DNA from 4 places in the Salinivibrio sp. ML198 genome. Region 2 is predicted to be linked to each of the others. Evidence: predicted binding sites of a transcription regulator. Region 2 holds the regulator's gene; each other region holds the start of a gene.
What was found. The regulator CRP, encoded in region 2, controls carbon source genes, mostly activating them, when cyclic AMP is high. The targets are predictions, from matches to a motif close to TGTGANNNNNNTCACA.
Positions count from the first base shown of each region.

Region 1: BZG25_RS03215 (NupC/NupG family nucleoside CNT transporter) is a predicted target of CRP. The motif match lies at 3,510-3,525, and genes of this name have one in related genera.
Region 3: malT (HTH-type transcriptional regulator MalT) is a predicted target of CRP. The motif match lies at 4,209-4,224, and genes of this name have one in related genera.
Region 4: cdd (cytidine deaminase) is a predicted target of CRP. The motif match lies at 2,048-2,063, and genes of this name have one in related genera.

Region 1 covers NZ_MUEZ01000003.1:158,675-164,703, forward strand. The annotation lists gene BZG25_RS03205 (BCCT family transporter) at 1-1,003, opposite strand, end outside; gene BZG25_RS03210 (BCCT family transporter) at 1,431-3,047, opposite strand; gene BZG25_RS03215 (NupC/NupG family nucleoside CNT transporter) at 3,596-4,819, shown strand; gene yjjG (pyrimidine 5'-nucleotidase) at 4,953-5,630, shown strand; gene BZG25_RS03225 (hypothetical protein) at 5,717-6,022, opposite strand.
Region 2 covers NZ_MUEZ01000007.1:12,302-18,330, reverse strand. The annotation lists gene BZG25_RS06215 (DUF1338 domain-containing protein) at 1-764, shown strand, start outside; gene BZG25_RS06210 (ABC transporter substrate-binding protein) at 832-1,698, opposite strand; gene crp (cAMP-activated global transcriptional regulator CRP) at 1,829-2,461, opposite strand; gene BZG25_RS06200 (phosphoribulokinase) at 2,711-3,580, opposite strand; gene BZG25_RS06195 (YheU family protein) at 3,637-3,855, opposite strand; gene BZG25_RS06190 (hydrolase) at 3,964-4,980, opposite strand; gene BZG25_RS06185 (TIGR02444 family protein) at 4,964-5,506, opposite strand; gene BZG25_RS06180 (ABC transporter ATP-binding protein) at 5,449-6,029, opposite strand, start outside.
Region 3 covers NZ_MUEZ01000010.1:111,072-117,100, forward strand. The annotation lists gene pulA (pullulanase-type alpha-1,6-glucosidase) at 1-1,157, opposite strand, end outside; gene malT (HTH-type transcriptional regulator MalT) at 1,349-4,057, opposite strand; gene BZG25_RS09005 (glycogen/starch/alpha-glucan phosphorylase) at 4,563-6,029, shown strand, end outside.
Region 4 covers NZ_MUEZ01000014.1:7,507-13,535, reverse strand. The annotation lists gene BZG25_RS10925 (DMT family transporter) at 101-1,000, opposite strand; gene cdd (cytidine deaminase) at 1,099-1,989, opposite strand; gene BZG25_RS10915 (ABC transporter substrate-binding protein) at 2,192-2,926, opposite strand; gene BZG25_RS10910 (hypothetical protein) at 3,018-3,521, opposite strand; gene sbcB (exodeoxyribonuclease I) at 3,792-5,213, opposite strand; gene BZG25_RS10900 (FMN-dependent NADH-azoreductase) at 5,494-6,029, opposite strand, start outside.

The sequences.
Region 1 (6,029 bases), on a different contig from region 2:
CTAAATAAGCACCAAGATTCCCAAAGAAACCGGTCAGAATCGCGAGCGTCGGGCCAACCGCAATCACAAACAGCAACAATAAAAACGCAAGGATGAGGTTAAGCTCAGATAGGCGCTTCACCCCTTTATCGACGCCAGCAACAACGGAGAAGATCGCCATCGCGGTGATCACCACCACCAAGATGATCTCGGTCGTTGCGCCTAACGGCGTATCGAACAAGTAATGTAAACCACCGGACGCTTGTGAGGCACCAATACCGAGCGAGGTGGCAAGACCAAAGAGCGTCGCCACAATAGCTAAAATATCAATCACATGACCGGTCCAGCCCCATACGCGCTCACCAAACAAGGGATAGAACACCGAACGGATAGTCAGCGGCAACCCTTTATTGTAAGCAAACAGTGCGAGACCAAGCGCCAGCACCGCATAGATGGCCCAAGGGTGCAGTCCCCAGTGGAAAATGGTCGCGGACATACCTAAACGACGTGCCGCGTCTGTATCCCCCGCGGCGCCGCCTAACGGGGCCCAGTCAGTCCGGATACCATTAGCATTTGTCGACGTGCCATCGAGCGCGGTTTGAAAATGCGTCAACGGCTCTGACACGCCATAGAACATAAGACCAATGCCCATACCCGCGGCGAAAAGCATCGCGAACCAGCCACCATAGCCAAAGTCCGGCTTGGCTTCTGTGCCACCCAGCCGCACTTTTCCTAACGGCGAGACAATCAGTATTAAGCAAGCAATGACGAAAACATTGCCTGTCGAGAGGAAAAACCAATCGAGATTTGCAGTCAGCCAAGCACGTAAATCGCCAAAAATCGGCCCCATTTTATCTTGAAAGGCCAAGGTCACAAAGACAAAGGCCATAATCGCCAGCCCTGAGACCATAAATACACGGTTGTGAATATCAAAACCAAACGGGCCGACTTTCAAAGCGACGTTATCCTGACCCACTTGGTAGTCAGTGTCGATCGGGTTCACCTGACCGTCTGGTGTCATCATATCTTCATGGCTTTTATCGCTCACGCGTTAACTCCTTAGTCCGTCGATTCACAAGCCTCTCTGTGTTGCCGAACACTGCCGAAGGTTGCTTGGTATTTAAGCGTGATAAAAACACCAAAAAGGGTGGCAATGACAACACGGTCAGCAAGAATACCATAGAGCGAACGCGCTTTAATTAGGCCCCTAACCGCTTGGTCACTTTGTCATCAAGGTTGTTACACACATACCTTGCCAGCACAGCTTATTTACAACGAAGCAGATCCTTTGAACTCATTCTTTAACAGTTATAACGATTGGATAAAGGTGCTCGCTTTTGGCGCAATCAGGGAAGAAAAACGAACAATAGGCAGGAAAAAACGTAACCAATAAAAAAAGCAGCCCACTTGGGGCTGCTTATAAAACCTTAACGTGACGTTAAGTGTTTGGCTTACGAAGCACGAGGCTCTGAGGCCAAACCTTTAAACAGTGACACGGTAGCAACCAGCAACACAATCGTGAATGGGAAGCCTGTCGACACCGCCATTGCTTGCAGGGCGACCAAGCCACCGCCAAGGATCAGCGCAACGGCCACCAAGCCCTCGAAAGAGGCCCAGAATACACGCTGTGGCACAGGAACATTCACTTTACCGCCGGCAGAAATGGTGTCGATAACCAATGACCCTGAGTCTGACGAGGTGATAAAGAACACCATGACCAGGATAATGCCGATAAACGAGGTGATCGCTGCTAGTGGCAGATCATCTAACATCGCAAACAGTTTCAGTGACAGCTCTGCGTCCGTAACCGCGGTATAGCCTTCATTGACGAACTGACCAATTGCGGTGCCACCAAAGGCAGTCATCCACAATACACAGGCTGCTGATGGGATGATCAACACACAAGTGATGAATTCACGCACGGTACGGCCACGCGATACGCGCGCAATAAACATACCGACGAATGGGGACCAAGAAATCCACCATGCCCAGTAGAAGGATGTCCAACCTTGAGTAAAGTTGGCATCTTCACGGCCAAATGGCATTGACAGCGCAGGCAAGTTTTGTAGATACGCGCCCAAGTTACCAAAGAAACCGGTTAGGATAGCGATGGTTGGACCCACTGCAATCACAAAGATAAGCAGCAATAGCGCAAGCATCATGTTGATTTCAGATAGGCGCTTGACCCCTTTATCAACACCAGCCACAACCGAAAGAATCGCGGCGCCTGTGATACCCATTACCAGCAACACTTCTGTGGTATCACCTAGCGGTGTATCAAACAGATAGTGAAGACCCGCTGATGCCTGTGAGGCACCCAAGCCAAGCGATGTTGCAAGACCAAACAAGGTCGCGATGATTGCCAAAATGTCAATCACGTGGCCCGTCCAGCCCCAAACACGTTCACCGAACAGTGGGTAGAACACAGAACGCATGGTCAAAGGCAAGCCTTTGTTGTACGCAAACAGTGCCAGGCCTAACGCCAATACCGCGTAAATCGCCCATGGGTGTAAGCCCCAGTGGAAAATCGTGGCAGACATACCCAAGCGGCGCGCCGCCTCTGTATCACCGGCTGCCGCACCCAAAGGCGCCCAGTCAGTGCGAAGACCATCAGCGCCCACGGATGTCCCGCCTAACGCCGTTTGGAAATGCGTCAGTGGCTCTGAAACTCCGTAGAACATCAGACCAATACCCATACCGGCTGCGAAAAGCATCGCAAACCAGCCGCCGTAGCTGTAATCGGGCTTAGCTTCGGTACCACCGAGTCTCACTTTACCCAGTGGAGACGCAATCAGCACTAGACAGGCAATAACAAAAATGTTTCCTGCTGAAAGGAAGAACCAGTCTAGGTTTGAAGTTAGCCATCCACGTAGATCCCCAAAAACAGGACCAATTTGGTTTTGAAAGGCCAGGGTGACAAAAATGAAGGCCAAAATAGCCAGCCCTGAGACCATAAATACTCGGTTGTGAATATCAAAACCAAACGGGCCGAGTTTCAGTGCCACGTTATCCTGACCGACCTGATAATCAGTATCGATCGGGTTAACCTTCCCGTCTGGTGTCATCATATCTTCATGGCTTTTATCGCTCACGAGTTAACTCCTTAGTCCGTTTATTCGGAAGCCTGTGAGTGTTGGTGGTGCGCCCATTATTCATTGCTGTTCAAGCCATCTTTACCAGCAATAAAAGACCAGCTGTCACCACACAATCAACTACATTACCACATCTGAGAAAAAATTTAATTAGGCCCCTAACCAAATGTTTACTTTCTAACCAAGCACCCAACACCAACTTCCCTCCATGCCCCGATTTTACTGGCTTTCCCGGTTATTTGAACTCTTTATTTCAGAACAATAAACAATTTGGTTAATAGCGTTTTAGAACGCCTAACACCCTTTTAAAATCATAGTCGTATTTTCCACCATTGCTAAGCAAACATAACGATCGTGAAAGTCATCACGCTTGGGCAACTCGCTTGCTCATATCAAAGACACCATTGATGAAACAAAATGCAAACACAAAACACACAAAGTGACACTTGTCACATAAGAAAAACCACGTACAATACCGCCGCAATCGTTTTCCATCTCAAGTTTAACGTTTGCGGAGCAACATCATGCAGTTTGGCATTGGCCTGTTGGGGATTAGCGTCCTCTTTCTTATCGCGATGGGTTTTTCTGAAAATCGATCCGCGATTAACTGGCGCACCGTTGGCGGTGCATTCCTCATACAAATCGTCTTTGCTGGCTTTATCATCTCGGTTCCCCTTGGCCAGCGTATTTTGGCCAACGCGTCTGACACCGTCTCTGCGATCATCAGCTTTGGTGACATAGGCGCAGAGTTCCTCTTTGGCGATCTCGCTAAATTCAAACTCGGTTTTATATTCGCCTTTAATGTATTGCCCACCATCGTTTTTTTCTCTGCACTGATCGCTGTGCTGTACCACATTGGGGTCATGACATGGGTCATTAGCCTGATTGGTGGACTACTACGACGTGTACTCGGCACGTCGCGTACAGAATCAATGTCTGCCACCGCCAATATTTTTGTTGGCTCTGTTGAAGCGCCGCTGGTTGTTCGGCCTTTTCTTGCTGCCATGACACGCTCAGAGCTGTTTGCTGTCATGGTGGGTGGGCTCGCCTCAGTGGCTGGCGGCACCATGGTAGGCTATGCAGGGCTCGGTGTGGAAATGAAGTACCTTATTGCGGCGGCGTTTATGTCGGCACCGGCAGGACTCATGATGGCCAAGATCATCGTGCCACAAACCGAAACACCGATGACCCCGACGCAACATCAATCAGTGCAAGACACACAGGACAAACCAGTGAACCTGATTGATGCCGGCACGCAAGGCGCCTTAAGTGGCTTACAAATCGCCATGGCAGTGGGTGCCAGTTTATTGGCCGTGATCAGTATGATTGCGCTCATCAATGGTGGGTTAGGTAAGCTTGGTCCTCTTTTGAACCTGCCTCAGCTGAGCCTTGAATGGCTGTTTGGCTACCTGTTCGCGCCGGTGGCTTGGTTAATTGGCATTCCTTGGCATGAAGCCATGACCGCAGGCACCTTGATTGGTAAAAAAATCGCAGTGAACGAGTTTGTTGCTTTTGCCGATTTTATGAACTTAAAAGGCCAATTATCCGCCCACAGTCAAGCTATCGTGACGTTTGCGCTGTGTGGTTTTGCCAACTTGACCTCCATTGCCATGCTGATGGGAGGCCTAGGCGGCATCGTACCCGAACGCCGAGGCGATATTGCGACACTCGGTATGCGCGCCATTCTCGCGGCGACACTCGCCAACCTGATGAGTGCGACCTTGGCAGGTCTCTACCTTTCCTTGTGATTCCCCTAGCGTATTCGCTCGCGACCACTCACGCTGTTTCTCACCATGGACGGTGAGTAAACAAAAATGGACTCGAAAACCGCACTGGCACTCTGTTACACTTAGTTAACTTCACGTAAAGAGATGTAATAACATGCGATACCCATGGGTTTTATTCGATGCCGACGAGACCTTGTTTCACTTTGATGCGTTCTCCGGCTTACAACGTCTGTTCTCGCATTACGATGTCGATTTTGATCAGCAGGCGTTTGCCGAATACTCCGCACGCAATAAACCGCTGTGGGTACAGTATCAAAATGGGGAAATTGATGCCCAGACTCTACAGGCCGAACGCTTTACGGACTGGGGAAAGCGCTTAAACGTCGCCCCTTCTTCCTTAAACCAAGGGTTTTTAGATGCCATGGCAGACATCTGTGAACCATTGCCAGGGGCTCGGGAGCTCATCGACGCCATTTCCCCGCATGCCCATATTGGTATCATCACCAACGGGTTTACGGCTTTACAAGATATTCGTTTAGAGAAAACAGGATTGAAGGCGGCGATCTCTACGTTGGTCATTTCTGAGCAGGTCGGTGTCGCTAAGCCTGACCCACGTATCTTTGAACATGCGTTTGAAAAAATGGGGCATCCGCCTAAAGAAAAAATCTTGATGGTGGGTGATAACCCACATTCTGACGTTCTCGGTGGCATGCAAGCCGGCATCGATACATGTTGGTTAAATGTCGATAATACTCCTGTCCCTGAAGATATTGCGCCGACACACCAAGTTGACTCTCTACATCAATTAAAAAATTGGCTACTGCCAACCTAAACAGTGACAAAAAAAGAGAGCAAACATGCTCTCTTTTTATCGGCGCCGCCATTGTTAACGGCGGCTTGAACTCAATCGCGTGTCTTTTAGCTGTGGTCGCCTTTGATGAATGCGGCTTGCTCTGCGCGCTCACCTTGATCGGTGCTAGCCACAAAGTTGATTGAGCGGCTGTTTTGGTTCTGAGCGTGGATAAATACACGACCAGACTCATCCGTTACCTTCGCATCAAGACCCGACTCATTGGCGACTTTAGCGCCTTTTACCGCTTGGCCTTGTTCAGTGACCGTTACCCAAGCGCCCCCTTCTGCAGGGTCTACATCGAGGTTCAGACCACCAGCCATGACAGACGTTGAAGCGAACGTTAGGGCAAAGATTGCAGCAAGTTTTTTCATGGTTTGT
Region 2 (6,029 bases):
AACTGTGGCAGGACTACATCAACCGCCTGTGCCCTTCGGCACATAAGGTGCATGCCTTATTAGAGGAAGGGCAACCTTTGATCAATGACCATATTGCCTTACGGACATTTGGTTTGCCTAAGGTTGGACTAAAGGTACTCGCGCGTCCATTTCTCGCCTTGGGGTATCAGCAAAAAGGTGACTATACCTTTGAAGCGAAAAAGCTCAAGGCTTGCCATTTTGAGCACCCCGATCCCTTGATGCCGAAAGTCTTTATCAGTGAGTTGATGGTCGAGCAATGCTCGCCCGCGCTTCAGGCGATTGTTGAGAAGCTGGTGGCACAAGTTGATGCGTCGTCACTTACAGGCAGCGATTTTCTCCATCAGGGCCGCCTATGGGATATTGATTGGGCAACCTATCAAACGCTTGCCGAAGAGAGTGAATATGCGTCTTGGGTGGCGGCACACGGTTATGGTGCGAACCATTTTACCGTGAGTGTGAATCAGCTGAATGCGCATGATGATTGCCTCTCGGTGAACAACCGATTGCGTGATAATGGCTTTGCGATTAACGAGTCAGGTGGGGAAGTCAAAGGGGATGCATCTGTGTATCTGGAGCAATCCTCCACCATGGCTGACCGCGTGCCCGTTACTTTCTCCGATTGCACGCAAACCATCCCGGGTGGCTTTTACGAGTTTGCTAAGCGGTATGTGTTGCCCAATGGTGAACTCTACCAAGGTTTTGTGGCTGCTTCGGCAGACAAAATCTTTGAAAGCACCCATTAGTGCGTCACACATTGCTTATCGACATCATGGGAAAAGGGAGCGTGTGATACGCTCCCTTTTTTATCGTCTATTGAGCCTCGATGTCGAGCCAAAACGTGTCTGGAATCGCTTGTGTTTCGTTGCTTAAATGCGGGTTGTCGACTCGGATGACAGTACGCTCACCAATGTTCGCCTTTTCAAAGGTTTCCTTAACTAAAGGCGCATTATTGAAAAACTCGATAAATGATCCGTCTTGATACGCCGCTTCAAAAGCGCCATTTAACATCTCGGCGACGTCAGCATGTTGCGGAGACACAAACAGGAACATTGGGAAGCGATAGATCAGCATCAGGTGTGGGTCAACTAACAGGTTACCGTATTGCGGCCGCTCGGCTAATTCACTAAAAGGCTCAATCAAGGCACGAGGGAAGAGATCGGCCCGGCCCGTATCAACCACTTTGAAAATGTTTTCAAAGCTCGATATTTCACGTACGCGAAATCCCGCTGAGTTAAGCACCTTGACGTCGGCCCAACCTTGTCCCTGAATCATAGTAAGAGACTGCAAGTCACTCGCGCTACTTATCTGAGCAAGTTGGGGCTCGGTGGCTTGGTTGGTAATAAACAGGCGGTGGCCGAGTAAGCCACGAAACACGGGATAGCGAACGGGGATCAATTCAGCTTCCAGTGTACGGTCGGCACCAAGCCAGTCGACGGTGAGCTTGCCTTGCTTGAGCATTTCCACCTTACGAGATTGAGAGCCAATTTGGCCGTCAAAGGCTTGTAAGGTAACAGATTCTCCCGACTTTTCGGCAAGAAACTCGATGAGCTCAATGGCATAGAGATCAAGCGCCGAGCCGGCGCGTGGCTCGGGGTGGACAATCGTCGTATTGGACGCAGCATGGACTGAAAACACAGAGAGCGCGAAGGCGGTGAGGGTAATCATGAGTTTTTTCATAAACGACACCTTGTTAATTTTATGTTAACCATGTCGTTTTGAGTGTAGAAGCAATCCGCGTGCTTGCCAGATAATGGAGATAAAAAAACCGACGCCAGGGCGTCGGTTGGTGATACAGAGAGCGGCGCGATTAGCGTGTGCCGTATACCACGATGGTTTTACCGTGTGCGGAAATGAGGTTTTGCTCTTCCAGCATTTTAAGGATACGTCCCACTGTTTCGCGTGAGCAGCCAACGATTTGGCCAATTTCCTGACGGGTGATCTTAATCTGCATACCATCAGGATGCGTCATGGCATCAGGCTGCTTCGCCAAGTTCAATAGGGTTTGCGCAATGCGCCCTGTGACGTCCAGGAAGGCAAGATCCCCCACCTTTTGGCTCGTTACCTGCAAGCGGCGCGCCATTTGTGAGGACAAGCGCATCAAGATATCAGGATTCACTTGGATAAGCTGGCGGAACTTTTTGAATGAAATTTCTGCCACTTCACACGGTGATTTGGCGCGTACCCAAGCAGTGCGCTCTTGGTCTTCTTCGAAAAGCCCGAGCTCACCGATGAAGTCACCTTGGTTAAGGTAAGACAGGATCATTTCCTTGCCTTCTTCATCTTTGATCAGTACGGCCACAGACCCTTTCACGATGTAATACAAGGTCTCCGCCTTTTCACCAGCATGGATAAGCGTGCTTTTCGACGGATACTTATGAATATGACAATGTGAAAGGAACCACTCGAGTGTAGGGTCTGTTTGAGGTTTTCCTGGAACCATATAACTTATTTCCTCTGCATGTGTTGCCCGGCAACAACGTCCTATCTTTGTCTGAGGGGTAACCCATCAGATCATTGCACAGAATACGAAGTCTGAACGCGGGCTACAAGCTCACTGTATGTTAACAAGAGTGTATCTTTTTTTGTTGGTGATTTCTTGATTTTGATCTAGGCCAACCGCCTAAAAAACTGGCAAAAACGTGGCTAAGATCACGGCTTGAGAAGTAATACATCATGAATGCGCTACGCCTCAGCCAATCTTGCCTTTTTCTATCAATTGCTGGATCAATGGACGTATGATCAATTCCATTGCAAAGCCCATTTTTCCTCCCGGCACCACTAAGGTGTTATGGCGCGACATAAACGACCCGGTGATCATTTGCAACAGATAAGGGAAGTCGACGTTTTTCATGCCACGAAAGCGGATCACCACAAAGCTTTCATCCAAAGACGGAATCCCTTTGGCATTTAATGGGTTTGAGGTATCTACCGTGGGAACGCGCTGAAAGTTGATATGGGTGCGAGAAAACTGCGGGGTGATATAGTGCAGATAATCATCCATTGAGCGCACAATCGAGTCGGTCACCGCTTCACGAGAATGGCCTCTATCGCGCGTATCACGGACAAATTTTTGAATCCACTCTAAGTTGACGATGGGGACCATACCAATCAAGAGATCGACGTGCTGCGCAACGTTGACGTCACCGTCGACCACGCCGCCGTGCAACCCTTCGTAAAACAATACATTGGTATTGTCGGCCAAGTCTTGCCATGGCGTGAAGGTACCAGGCATTTGGTTATAGGGCACCGCTTCATCAAAGGTATGTAAGTAGCGGCGGTACTTCCCGGTGCCTTGGTCACCATACTCACGAAAAAACTGTTCCAGCCGAGGGAAGTCGTTGGCGGTGGGGCCAAAATAGCTGATATGTTTACCTTGCTCACGCGCTTTACGGATCTCGACGTCCATTTCGGGACGGGTAAAGCGATGAAAGCTGTCCCCTTCTAGCCAGGCCGCTTTGATGTTCATCATTTGGAACATCTTTCGGAAGGCTTCCGAGGTGGTGGTGGTGCCGGCCCCTGACGAGCCGGTGACCGCAATAATTGGATGTTTAGCCGACATGACGCGCCCTGTCATTCAGTCTGAATTTGTATCGCGATACGGCGAGTACTGCGATGCTAGGATCCGAGTGCTGCTTTACGACGAATATCCACTGTCTCGTGCAACTCAGAATACACAATCACGGCTTCTCCGGATTGCAGTTGTTGGCGAACGTCCTCCACTTTTTGTGCAAAGCTGACTTCTTGCTCACCATAATCGGTTCCTTCCCGTAACACAAAATGCTCAATTAAACCTGTGAGTGTCTCGTCGGGAATCGATTGCCATGGAACCATCATACTACATCACCTTTTATCGATCTCAGGATGGCATGCTAGGGTGCCTGATGTGAATGTTGTGAATTGGCTCGCATTTTACCCGATCATTCCGCGTAATGCAGTGGTTCTCTACGCTTTCTTGATCGTGCGCGTGTCACTCACACGATCCGAATGAGGTGATGGTACGGGTAGATAAGTGGCAAGCCAGTGGGGGACGGCGTGCTCAAGCCAAAACTGTGGCTGTCGCCAACTACCGGCGACAAAGCCAACATGGCCGCCATGTTCAGTGAGTTGGTAATCAATGTTTGCGGGTAACGGGGACGTAGGGATCACCGCGTCGGTCATAAAAGGATCGTCTTTGGCATGAATAATCGCCAGTGGGGCCTTGATGGTGTCGAGCACCGATAAACCACTGCAGGCGCGATAATAGTGGAGGGCATCGTCAAAGCCATGAAGCGGAGCGGTGACGGTTTGGTCGAACTCGAACAGAGTGTTTATCGCCGGGCGCTCCCCCGCGTGCCATCGGCCTACTTGCTGATGCCGTGTGAGCTTTTCCGCTAGGGTTTGTCGCATCGAGCGCAATAAATAGGCTTGATAAATACGGGAAAAGCCTTGCTGGATACGCATCGAGCAGGCGGCAAGGTCAAGTGGCGGCGACACGGCGCAGCCACAGGTCACGATGGGATCATCGTGATAGTCGGCCAGGTAACGCACCAGCATGTTTCCCCCCAAAGAGACCCCGACTGCGCCAATTTGACTCTCTGGATAGGTTTGACGCAAATGGGTTAAGAAGGCGCGTGCGTCCTGGGTTTCTCCCGAGTGATAGGTCCGCGCGGCACGATTGAGGCGGCCACTGCAGCTGCGAAAGTGCATCACCACGCCGCACCAACCTTGGCGTTGGAAGGCCGCGAGCAAGCCGTTGGCATACGGGCTGTCAAAACTGCCTGCTAAGCCATGGAATAAAACAACAATCGGCTGTCCAGGTTGCGGCTGATGCGTCCACGCCAGATCAACAAAATCGCCATCGGGCAGGTCAAATTGCTGCCAGCGAGGGGTGAAAAGCGGGGCACGACGCAGAAAGCGAGGCAACAAGGTTTGCAGGTGCGCATTCCGCGCGCTGGGAATGGGTTTAAACGGTGTCATCATGGTTGCTTCCCTGTTCCTCGGCGGGTGTCACCTTCAGTGATGTGTATAGGTTGCGTGCTGATGGTGACAACTGACGGCAATAGTAGGCGAGAGGAGAGGCGCTGTCCGTGAGCCAGGTTTGACGATTCAGGGCATCGACTAAATCTTGCTGTTGGAATTTTTCTAAGCTGAGCTCGAAGTTAAGCATTTTTTTATATTGCCCACTCCCGACACGCGGCTTGATGTCACGCCGTAAATGACGGTAAGCAATCAGTAAGTGCTCAGAGCGGCTCAATGCGTGCTTCAGTTGTGTGAGGCTCTCGGGCGCAAGACCATAGCCGTGCTGTTCAATCCAGGCGAGTAATAAGGCAAGGTTGACGTTGCCTTGATGCTCGTCTTGGAGCCTGAGGCAAGCTTGCTTCACCTCTGGCTTGCCATAATGATGTAAACAAAACTGCCATAGGTCGGCGGGGTTCGCCATCCCAGGGGTTAGTGTTGATTGAATGTCGCCTCCAGGGCTTCCAGCTCTTCTTGTCGCTCCATCCATTCTTGTTCCACCTCTTCGAGCGTCGATTTGGCATCCGCTTGACGTTGCAATTGCGCCGTGAGTTGCGCCTTATTATCAGTGTGATAAATGTCAGGGTCCGCCAACTGATTTTCTGCGTCAGTGATAATGGCAGAGAGTTGCTCTATCTGTGTGTCGAGATTGTCAATTTTTTTCCGCAAAGGCGCGGTTTGCTTGCGTAACTCGGCATCGCGGCGTTTTTGCGCTTTGCGATCCATCTGTGTTTGTTGCGGCGCTGTTTTCTCCGCGGCCGCTTGTTTTTTGGTCTCGGCGCGATCGGCGCGCTGTTGATCGGTCAGCCAGCGATGATAATCGCTCAAGTCTCCATCAAAGGGTAGCACTGCGCCATTGTCGACCAAGTACAAATCATCGGTGGTGGCGCGCAGCAAAAAGCGATCGTGACTGACAATCACCATCGCGCCCTCGTAGGACTGTAAAGCGAGTGTCAGCGCTTGGCGCATATCCAAGTCCAGATGGTTGGTTGGCTCATCAAGTAACAATAAGT
Region 3 (6,029 bases), on a different contig from region 2:
GGCGTCTCTTTCAGCGAAGGTGCTTTGTCACATAGCGTGGAGAAACGGTCGGTTAAATCGATACGTTGCGCCGTGTCTTCGTTGATGGAGGCAATATCAAACACGGGGAGCAGGTGTAAGTGGGTGACGCCGGATTGAGAAAGCGCTTTTAAGTGATTGACCGGGGCGGTGCTATTTTGGGTAAAAGCCAGATACTTACCGCGTAGATTGTCTGGTGTGGATTGATCGAGTGCGGAAAAATCACGCACGTGCGCCTCATAAATCACACTGTTGGCAGGGTTTTGCTGCGAGTGAGGTGCACTCAGCGTATCCCAGCCACTGGGTTTAAGCGCGGGCGCATTTAGATCCACCACCTGCGAATAGCTGGAGTTGGTCGATAAGCTATGTGAGTAAGGGTCAGTGACTTCGAGACGCTCGATACGATGCGTGGTGGGGTGATAAACCGATAGTTGATAGCGGTAATAGTCGCCATGATTCAGCGCCGTGGTGGCAACATGCCAGCTTCCTGAGTTGGTGTCGAAGTCCATTTTAATTGGCGTTTGGCGCTGCTTTGGCGCGTTTTGTTCGCTCGTCGATTGATAGGGCACTAGCGAGACTTGCTGTGCGGTGGGAGCCCATATACGAAATTCAGTGTGTCCCGCGTCAGGGATGGCACCAAGGGTAAGTTTTTCGGCGTGTTCGGCATACAAGGCATCAAGCGCCCGCGCCGGCTGCACATCGGTTGCGGTTAGTACGGTATCACCGTCTTTGGCGATGGCGAGAAGCTGTCCTTTAAGCCATTGCTTCAGGGCAATGTTGGCGCTAACAAAGTCAAAATAGAACCCTTTGACGTTACCTTGCAAATGGGGAAACGATGTCTGCCAATTATCGCTCGTGGTAAGGGTGGATTCGACACTCGCAGTGGCGTTTTCCACTTGCTGCGTGTCCGGGTTATAGCGCATCGTGCCATCAGCGGAGTAATACAAGGTGAGCGAGGTGGCGTTAGTTTGATGGGTGAGCAGGGTATCGGCGTCAGCAAATAGCACACTGGCATCGCTGGTGCCCGCGTCTCTAGGGGGCAAATTGGGGTCGTTTTCGATTTTGCAACCCGCTAACGCTATGGTAGCTGCAACGGCGACCGGTGTGCCGAGTGGTTGCAAAAAGTGAGTGCGCTTCATTGATCTTTCCTCATTTATCAATACTGAGCGCAGCTTACTCAAGGAGGGCATCTACCATGCGTGATCGGGTTAAAATTCAGCGTGTCATTACAGAAAAGATGATGAAATTCAGCAAAGTATCACGAAAGGTAGGGGGAGAGCGCGAGGCCTCTACGCCCCCAAGAAAAGCCTGAGGGCGTAGACAGGGTTGACTAATTCCCCATAAGTTGTAAAAGGTTTTCGGCGGTGACGACCGCTTCTTTGCGGTTAGCGATATTGAGCTTTTGATATAAATTACGAATATGGGTTTTGATCGTTGTTCCCGCGACATCCAATTCATGGGCGATTTGCTCGTTACTGAAGCCTGAATAAATTAAGCCGAGCACTTGCCACTCGCGTTGTGTCAATGAGCTGGTTCGCACGAGCTCTGGCACGTTAGGGTGGTTGACCAACTTTTCGACAAAGGCTTCATCAAAGTGCGTTGAACGAGAGCGTTGATGGCTCGCAATTTCCTTGAGGAGTTGTTGCGCGCGGTGGCGTTCGAGGGCGCCGAGTGCGTGTTGTTCAATTAACGCATGCAGGAGCGGGGAGAGCGCCTCGCCCTCAATCAAAAAGTTACCCATCATGCCGGTTTGATTGGTGAGGATCAGCGCATCTTGCAAGAGGCTTTTGGCGTATTCTGTCTCTTGTTCTTTGCTGGCAAGGACGGCTTCAACAATCAAATTGCGGTTTTTATCGGTCACCAAATTGGCTCTGTTCGCTTCGCGGCGCAGAAAATCAATCGCTTGACGTGCTTGGTCATACTGACCCAAATGCAGATGCGCACGGGCAATGTTTCGCCACTGAAGCTGGCTAAAGTGGTTGCAGGCGGTCGCGGGGCGAACGGCTTGATGTAACCACTCATCCATATTGGTCAGTTCGTTTTTGGCGTGCCAATAGAGCAATAGCGAGAGTGACGCGTTAGCGGTCCAATCAACATGATAAACTGATTCTCGAAGAAGGTGCTCTATGCGCTCAATGCTTTTGGCCGCTTTATCTAACTCACCGCGACTAACAGCCACGCGCGCGAGCATAGAGTAACTATGCAAATGCTTGCTTGGCGGTTGGTTTTCCAAAACCTGTAGCCCCTTATACGCACAGGCTTCAGCTTCATCCAGACGGTTCCAACACCAGAGTATTTGGGCGCGAAGCCGTAGAGCAAATTCATGTAAAGGAACTTGGTGCAATTGCTGATCTTCAATGAGCTGATCGGCGCTGTCGAGCAACTCAAACGCGGCTTGCACATAGCCTTGTGCCAGGAGAATTTCACTTTGCTGTAAAATGGCCCACAGCGCTTGGTGATATACCTGATGCTGGCGCGCTAACTTTTCCGTTTGTTGCATCATGGATAAAGCGCGATCCAGTTCGCCGAGCACATGATTTACCTCGCCAACCACGGAAGTCGCGACAATACGTCCTCGGTAATTGGCGCTATCGAGTTGCTCGAGCGCTTTTTCTGCCAGCTGCATCGCCTGCTCAGGATTATTCGCGTTAATGGCCACTTGGGCGAGCAACGCATTGGCATTGCCTTGGTAATCGATATCAAGTGGGATTTGTCGGGTTTGATAGGCTTTTTCTGCACTGGCTAAAAGTTCGCCAACTTCATGATACCTGTGCTGACTTTGCGCTAACCAAGCACGCAGTAAGCTCAAATTGGGGTATTGGTATAAAAGCTCATCACTGAGCTTGATAATCGCGGCTTCTAGTGTCGACAATTCACCACGATTAAACATACGCCAGCCGTGCTGATTGAGTATATCGGCCAACAATGCATCGTCTTTGGCGTAGCGTGCATGACGCAACGCTTGATGGGGAGATTGTAACTTCAACCATGCCAGTGCGGCTTGTCTATGCAAGGGCTGTTGCTGGTGGGGGATCCTGGCTTGGCGCTCGTGGGCCAAAAACTCCGCGAATAAATGGTGAAACCGGAACCAATTGTTATCCCCCTCCAGCGCATAGATAAACAAACCATAGCGATTCAGTGACTCGAGCATATTCAATGCATCTTCGCGTTCAGTGAGTGCGAAAACCAACTCGTCATTAAACATCTCTAGTACGGAGACTTTCATGAGAAACTGACGTGTTTCAGCATCAAGCAAATCAAACACTTCTTCGGCCAAATATTCCCAAAGGTGGGCATGGTTAAAACCAGCGTAAGACGCGGCGCTTTGCATCAGGGTACGCTTTTGGTGCTGCGCTTGAATCGCAATGAGCTGCAAGGCTGACGGCCAACCTTCAACGTAGTTGCATAATGCGTTCGCCGTGGATTCATCCACGCCATCGTCGACACGTTGATTAAAAAAGCGCGTCGTTTCTTCGTTATCGAACGCGAGAAGCTCGTTGCCGATCTCAATCATCAAGTCGCGTACGCGCAAATTCGCGGTGCCCAGTGGAGGGTTGGCGCGTGAGGTGACCACCAAAGTGAGATTATCTGGCATGTGCTTAATGAAAAAGCGCATCGCCTCATGAATCTCCTCGTTATCAATGAGCTGATAGTCATCCAACACCAAATAGCTAGTGGCATGAAACCCTGCCAGTTCAGCAAAGACATCAGACAAGAGCGCACGAAGTGATGAGAATTGGCGTTTTTCCGCCAGCTTTATCGTGTTGGCGCAGCCCTCTTGGGTAGCGTGGTGCAGCGCTTGCAGTAAGTAGTTAATGTAGCGAAAGCTGTCGTTATCACTATCATCAATGCTAAACCAGCCGACATTGGATTGATCCGCGAGCCATTGTGCAGCCATGGTGGTTTTGCCATATCCGGCCGGAGAGCGAAACAGCACCAGCTTATAGTGAGGGGCTTGTTGTAAAATATCGAGCACACGCGGGCGTAATATCGCGTTATAAAGCCGTCCAGGCCGAGTCAGCTTTGATGGGATCCACATAAGACACTGTCCTTCACTGCAAATGCGGTGCGACCTTTTTGGTGCGCACCTCTATCCTGATTGCAGTGTATGTAACTTCAAACGCACAAACTATGATCTATCCCTGATCTCTTAACGGATGCCCCAATTTAGTGCAGCTACGCCTTTTAATTGTGATTTATATCACTTAAACGTCATATTGGTGGCCTTTTTAATGATTGAGATACACATCCATCTCGGTTTATTAGGGCTTAATTTGCGTTAGCGCACAAAAATCACAAAAGGAAAGCGATGTTTTTCACCGTGGGCGTAGCGCCTTTTTTGTTTCATAGCGTGACTTAGGTCACTCGATAAAGGGCTGCTCATGGATTTGATGAGAGGCGGCTCACTATTGCTATGTGACCTGGCTCTCTACGCCCTGTGGTCTCCTCCTTTGATGAGAATGACGTGGGAGGATGTTTGCCGTGCTCGGGTTGGGCAGGATGAATAACCATCAAGGTTTCATTCCATTATCGAGAGCGACGACATGACACCAAAACAGCAACATGCGTTTGATAAAAGTGCGTTTAAAATCAGTATGGTTCAACACCTAACCCAGTTAGGTCACGCGCCAGACACCGCTCAGCTACGCGACTGGTACCTCGCATTGGGCCGTGCATTAGCCGAACATACCACAAGTGACCTAGTAGCCACTGAACACGATCAAGCCATTAAACAAGCTAAAAGTGTTAACTATTTATCCCTCGAGTTTTTGATTGGTCGGTTAACCGGCAACAATTTAATTAGCATGGGCTTGTACGATGCGATTGCCGATGCCGTGAGTGAGCTTGGCCTCGGGTTAACGGATTTACTTGAACAAGAGCGTGATCCGTCTTTGGGCAATGGCGGCTTGGGGCGTCTCGCCGCTTGCTTTATGGATTCATTGGCGGCCCAACAGTATCCTGCGGTCGGCTATGGCTTGCACTATGAATATGGTTTGTTCCGCCAGTCATTCAAAGAGGGCGCACAACAAGAAGCACCGGATGCGTGGCGTGAGCCTGAAGGTTACCCGTGGGAAGTGGTACGTCCTGACTTAGCGCAAACCATTGGCTTTTATGGCCATGTAGAGGTGATTGAGGACTCAGGGCACACGTACCGTCAGTGGGTGCCGGGCATGAAAATTCAGGCCATGCCCTGGGATCTGCCGATTGTGGGTTATCAAAGCAATACGGTCTATCCGCTTCGCTTATGGGAAGGACGGGCGTTAACGCCGTTTGCTCTTGATGCCTTTAATGACGGTGACTATACCCAAGCTCAGCAATCCGCCATCGCTGCAGGGAATTTGACCAAAGTCTTGTACCCCAACGATAACCACGATGCGGGTAAAACATTGCGCTTAATGCAGCAGTATTTCCACAGTGCAGCTTCTGTAGCAGACATTCTCCGTCGTCATCTAGAGGCAGGGCATGCATTGGCCGCATTACCAGACTACGAAACCATTCAGTTGAACGATACTCACCCCACCATCGCTATTCCTGAGCTGATGCGCGTATTGCTGGATGATTATCGTCTGGGCTGGGATGAGGCTTGGTCCATCGCCAGTCGTACCTTTGCTTACACCAACCACACCTTACTGCCCGAAGCGCTGGAAACCTGGAGTGAGGCGTTGATTGCCAGTTTGCTGCCGCGTCATATGGAGATCATTTTTGAGATCAACCATCGCTTCATGCAAGAGGTAGAAGCGAAGTGGCCCGGCGATGTGGCCAAAAAGCAGGTGTTGTCTGTGATTGACGACAAAGGTGAGCGCATGGTGCGCATGGCTAATTTATGTGTGGTTGGCTCTTATGCGGTGAATGGCGTTGCCGCCTTGCATTCTCAGTTGGTTAAGCGTGATTTATTCCCAGAATTTGACGCGCTATACCCAGGGCGTATTCAAAATGTGACCAATGGCATCACACCGCGTCGTTGGTTGAAGTTCTGTAATCCTGATTTGTCCAACTTGATCAGTGAAAAA
Region 4 (6,029 bases), on a different contig from region 2:
CAAGGGGCCATGACGGCCCCTTTTCTTTGACGTCGCACGCTCTTTGACGGCGTAAGCAGCCGTCTTAGTGGGCAAGAAAGCGTAGAAACTGGCAAACCGACTATGCGAGCTTATTTTGTGCCTGCGTGTATTGGCGTGATTCCCAGTGAGTAATAAAAAAGACCGCTGCAATAATAATACCTGCCCCTAACCACAGTCGGCCGGGTGGAACCCAACTAAACACCAGCCAACCAAAGAGGACGTTAAGAGGGAGTTTAGCGTGATCAAAAGGCTGCACAAAAGAGGCATCGGAAACAGCATATGCCTTGGCAATGGCCCACTGTGCGAGGGCCGTCAGTATGCCGGCGCCAAATAACATCCACCAAGCAGTGGATGTCTGAGGGAGCGTCCAATCAGGCACGGCGAGTAGCAAATTAAAGGGCGTGATCAACAAAAGTAGATATACCACCATGGTGGTGGGAGGGTCATAAGCGGATAAACGTTTCACCATCAGCGAGTAGGTGGCCCAGAAAAACGCCGCACCAACAGGCAATAACGTTGCCCAAGTGAACGCATTTGACCAAGGCTCGAGGATAATCATGGCGCCGCAAAACCCAGCGAGCGTCGCAAGACCGCGCGCGATCCCCACTCGCTCTCGTAAAAACAGCCCAGAGCCTACCGTTGCGAATAGCGGTGAGGTCATTAATAGCGCAATCCCTTGCCAAATGGGCACTGGGTAGGCCAGCGCCCACAGCCACAGTTGAATGCCAATCACGGAGATAAACACCCGCAGACAATGCTGACCAAGGTGTTGGGTTTTGAGTGCTTGACGGATCCCGAGTTGCTTCAACCAGGGGATCATCGCAACCAAGGCGATGGCGTATTGAATGAAGGCAACCGTGGTAGAGGGTAAGCCCATTTTAAAACTAACGTACTGAGACAGGCTGTTAACGAGGGCAAAACACAGGCCTGCGGTCAGCATCCAGGCCGCACCTTGGAGTGGATTATGAATCTGTTTCATTGCCGTGACTATCCGAAAAAAGACGCACGGATAGTAGCGCAAATCCGACCTCAGGGCGACCTGAAATCCCCTGAGGGCCGGACAAATAAGGAGCGCGCTTAGCGGGTTGAATACACTAAGGGAATATCTGGGTCAATGGCATCCAGTGTTGCCTGGGTATCGGCTAGGTGACTGACTGTACTCGTTGCCATTTCGGCCAGCGCAACAGAGCGAATGTCTGTCCAATGGTAGCCCGCCATATTGACCGCAATTAATGCAACCTGAAGAGGCGGAAGACTTGGGTTAAAAGCCGCGTTCTCGGCATACATGCCAGAGAAAAATTCGCCATCATTGGTTTCAACCGCTGCCCCGCTATAGTTACCTGAGTAGGGCGCGTGACTGCGGTTAGCGGCGTCAGCGGCGGCTTTTAGCAATGGGATATCGATATCATCCGTTGATAATTGATTGGACTCGTCAGTCAATAAACGAGAGTCAATCCCCAAATCGGCAGGACCAAACGGCTCGGGTAGATAGGTGTGCAAATCTTTCGGATCGGATTGTGGCAGCTGGATGATCAAGGACTCAGCGCCATTGAGCTCATTCATGAACTGCCGACAGTGACCACATGGGCTGTAATTGATCGTAATATCGGTGAGGCGTTTTGCCCCTTTTGTCCAAGCATGGCTGATAGCGCATTGCTCGGCATGCACTGTCTGCCCTAGCTGCACCCCGGTGAATTCAATGTTTGCGCCTAAATACAGGGTGCCACTTTCATCACGGACAATAGCACCAACATTAAACTGAGAAATGGGGGTAACCGCATAGGCCGCCGCCAAAGGCAATAAAGCAAGACGCAGTGCGGCGCCGTTAAGGCCACTGGCGGATTCCATCTGCGCCACCTGCTCTGGTGTGAAGGTAGCACCAAAGTTTGCGTCATTTATCCAATCAGAGACAACGCTTTGTAGGGCGTCGGGTAATTGTGTCAGTGCGTCAGTTAGTGCGGTTCGCATAGCATCTCTTCTTTATCGTTAACGGGAGGACAGTGTAGAGAAGCCTTTTCAATAATTGTGTGAGTAATGTCACGCATGTTTTGCAAGAGCGGATTTGTTGCTGAAAGTTAGAGTGACATCAATATTTTTATGCCTCTTAATGTGGCCATCATGACGACGTGCGTAGGCAGACACGTCCGCGAGCCGAAAGACGGTTGATGCATTATGGCTGCCAATCGACATAGGGGCGATGTACCTTACGATACTCACGCGTGAGATCGCCCTGGTCACGCAAGCGAGTAATCAGTCGTGTGAGATACGCATCGATTTCTCGGCCCGCTTCGCCTTTAGGAATGATGAAGACATCGTGGAAGTCAGCAAAGTGTGCGCGTTTGATCATGGTTAAACCTAGCTCTTTAAGTGCCATGTCAGCTTCCTCTTGCGCCCAAACGAAACCATCAATTCTCCCCGCGGCCAAGCGCAACAAAGATTGTTTAATACTGTGCGAGCGTTGCACCTTAAAAGGCATATAGTAGGGGACGGCTTCAATGGTATAGCGTGAGGGGGTTGCCCACAGCGCTTTGACCGAGAGCGGGAGCGCTTTATTGGTGTAAAGGACATGCGTGACCTGGCCAAATGACACCTCGCTAAAGTCGAAAGGCAAGGTGAACACTTCCCGCGTCGGACGCACCGCGGGTAAACCAAAGTCGGCTCGCCCTTGTGCGACACTGTTTATCGCGCGATGAATAGGGAAAACCTCGATAATAATCTTGGTGCTAGGGTCTTGCGCATCAAGGTAGCGGACGAAATCGACAAACGCGCCGCTACCGTCCAAATTGATCAAGCCAGGTAGTTCGCCAAGGTGTGCGACATAGGTTTGTTCAATGGTGGCTCGGGTAGGGGTGGAGAGGCTGAGCAGCGTGATAAACAACAGAAGCGGTAAATAGCGGCGTGGCATTATCTCTCTCTCAGATTTTAAAGCCGATGGACAAAGCAAAAACGACGACCTAACACGACACGCCCGTGGCGCACCACGGGCATCAAACACGCTAAGCTTGAGTCAATAATGCTGTCATGCCAATAATGACCGCCGCTGCCGTGACCAGGATCGTGAGTGGTTTAGCGATACTAAACGACGACTCTTCAATGGTCGTTGAGTGCGTTAAAGACGGTGGAGGCGTCTGTGATGCAGCGTTTGCTGCTCGTCCTGGACGCTTGGCAAGTGTTTGCTGCGGAAGCGACACACGAAAACCAAATTCACCGACTACCTCAAAGGGAAGGCACTTTTTGCCGTTGCGGTAGGATTTGGCCATTAATGATGTCACCACACTTTGATGCTGGGCAAATGAGCTGTCGGGCAAGGCCACTTGTTTGAATAAGGTGCGGCTAGAGAGTACCTCTCCGGCATAGTAGCAAAGCATCTCGAGTAAACGAGACTCTTCGTAAGAGAGAACCGTGATCGTGTCATCGGCCCAATATAACGTACGGCTTTCTGGTTCAAAATCAACCTCGGGAAAGCGGTAACAGCGCGTATCTACTTTTGTTGTCATCATTGCCCACACTCCAAACAACATCCTTTTTAAAAGTGTGGACTCAAATCACAGAACTGCAACTGGTCAAGCTATCTTTTTTTTGGTAGGACAAAGTGGGCAGTGTGTCAGCATTGCTAGTTAATAACTTAAAAAACATGACGTTAAAAACAAAAGGCGACCAAACCTGTCCACCACCGCTACCTGATAGGTAGACTAAGGTCGGAGTGATGGTCGGTCGCCTTACTGACCGGACGGTGTATTCGCGATGCGTCTTTAGCAACCGTGCCAGTGTTAGCCAACCAGTGATTCCACATAGTGGTAAATCGCTTTTAAAACGCGAACTTTATCCTCCTCAGCTTGGTGCTGTTCAGCGAGATGCTGCAAGTTATCCATATAAGCAGGAAGGTGTGTTTCAAAGTAATCACGTCGATGCATAAACCATTTTTGCTGCTCGGCTTCGGTGAGCGTCCATGGGTAATTGCGCGCGCGATAACGGAATAACAGCGGCTTAATGCGCCAGTCATCAACACTGAGATCCAGGGCTGCAAGATTCTCAGGATCGCGTGCACGGATGATGTCCATCGCACTGCGGTCGCTTTTCGAGAAAAAGCCCGCATACAGGGCCGTATCCACGTCCTGATCGTTGAAAGGCTTGGCATCGGCAAACACGGCAACGAGCTTTTCGCGTAATTCTGGCGCGGCTTTCAATGCTTTTAGGTGTTGTAAGCACGCTTCGCGATCCACACCGAGTCGGGCAGCATCCTCTGGTCGTAATGTTTTTGCATCGGCGAGAACGGGGCATTTATTGATATGCACCAGTTTAAGTGGTGCCGGTAACTGTCCTTCCGTGAGGTCGTGGTGCGGGGTATACAGGCGCTCGCGTAACGTATCAGCGTCCAATTCAAACAAAGGGGCCGGGTCACGGGCCAGATCGACAGTAATCACGGCATTGGGGTTATCAGGATGCCAAACAACGGGCACAATCCAGCTGGTGTTGCCTCGCTCGGTGCCGAACATGCCAGAGACATGCACGAGAGGCGTCATATTCACCACATCGATCAGGTGCTTGATTTTGTTTTTATTCCGATGTTTTAACAAATAATCAAATAGCCGTGGCTGTGCCGCCTTAACCTTTTTCGCCAGCTCTATGGTCGCGTGCACATCCGCCATCGCATCGTGTGCGTCGCTATGTTCTATACCATTGGCAACAGAAAGGTTTTCTAGTTTAAAGCTGGGTTTACCGTTGTCATCGTGGGGCCATTCAATACCATCCGGACGCAGTGCGTAGCAGGCGCGCATTACATCGAGCAAATCCCAGCGCGAATTACCGTTTTGCCAACTCCATCCGTATGGGTCAAAAAAGTTGCGGTACAGCGTGTAGCGCGTGACTTCATCATCAAAGCGCACGTTGTTATACCCGACAATGCAGGTATTGGGTTGCGAGAAGGCTGTATGGATCTGCGCGATGAACTCCGGCTCGGATAAGCCTTTTTTCAGTGCCAGCTGCGGTGTAATCCCGGTGACCAAACAGGCTTCCGGAGCCGGTAAGTAGTCATTGGGTGGTTGGCAGTACAGGACTAAGGGTTCACCGATGACATTAAAGTCACTGTCGGTACGAACGCCAGCAAATTGGCAAGGTCTGTCTTTACCTGGATGGGTGCCGAATGTTTCAAAGTCGTAGAAAAAAAAGCTTGGCTGGTCGGCGTCTGTCACAATCGAATCCAACTTGGTCAATAAGAAAGCAGGCGCAAAATCCTGCGATAAACCAGTATGGTAACACTGGCATCGCGTATCACCAATCCTGAGCTAACCGGCGCAATATTGAAGCGCTGATGCGTATAAAAACAGGCAGTCAGCAGTGAAGATCGATAATGAGAGCCTGCACGCAGGCAGGCTATCGTGATAAGGCAGGTGGAAAGGTCGGTTCGTTCACGTCGCGCGAACACTCAAAAGCATGCGTTATCCGCCGCTAAGACGCTAAGACGCTAAGACGCTAAGACGCTAAGCGTTTCAGTGTTTGCTTGGCCTCATCAATGGCTTGGCTTGCAGTGTCTTCGCCCATTGCCAGCCCCTCGGCGTAAACAAACTCGACGTCGGTGATCCCAATAAAGCCAAGTACGGTCTGCATGTAACCCGTGATATGGTCGGTCGTGCCCCCTTTGTGCATCCCACCGCGTGTGGTGACCACAATGGCACGCTTGCCTTTCAGTAGACCTTCGGGACCATTTTCAGTGTAACGGAAAGTCACCCCCGCACGGGCAACGAGATCAATCCAAGCTTTGAGTTGCACGGGGATAGTGAAGTTGTACATAGGCGCAGCAATCACTAGGGTATCGCTTTGCTGAACTTCTTCAATCAACTGATCTGAAGCTTGCTGCACGTGCTGCTGGGCATCAGTGAGTTCACCTGTACCGCGTAGGCCGCCTACATTGTCCCCAGTGAGAATCGGCAATGGGGTAGAAGCAAGATCGCGCTCAATCAGCGTGTCTGGAGACAGCTCATCCACCACACTGTTAATCACAGCGTTTG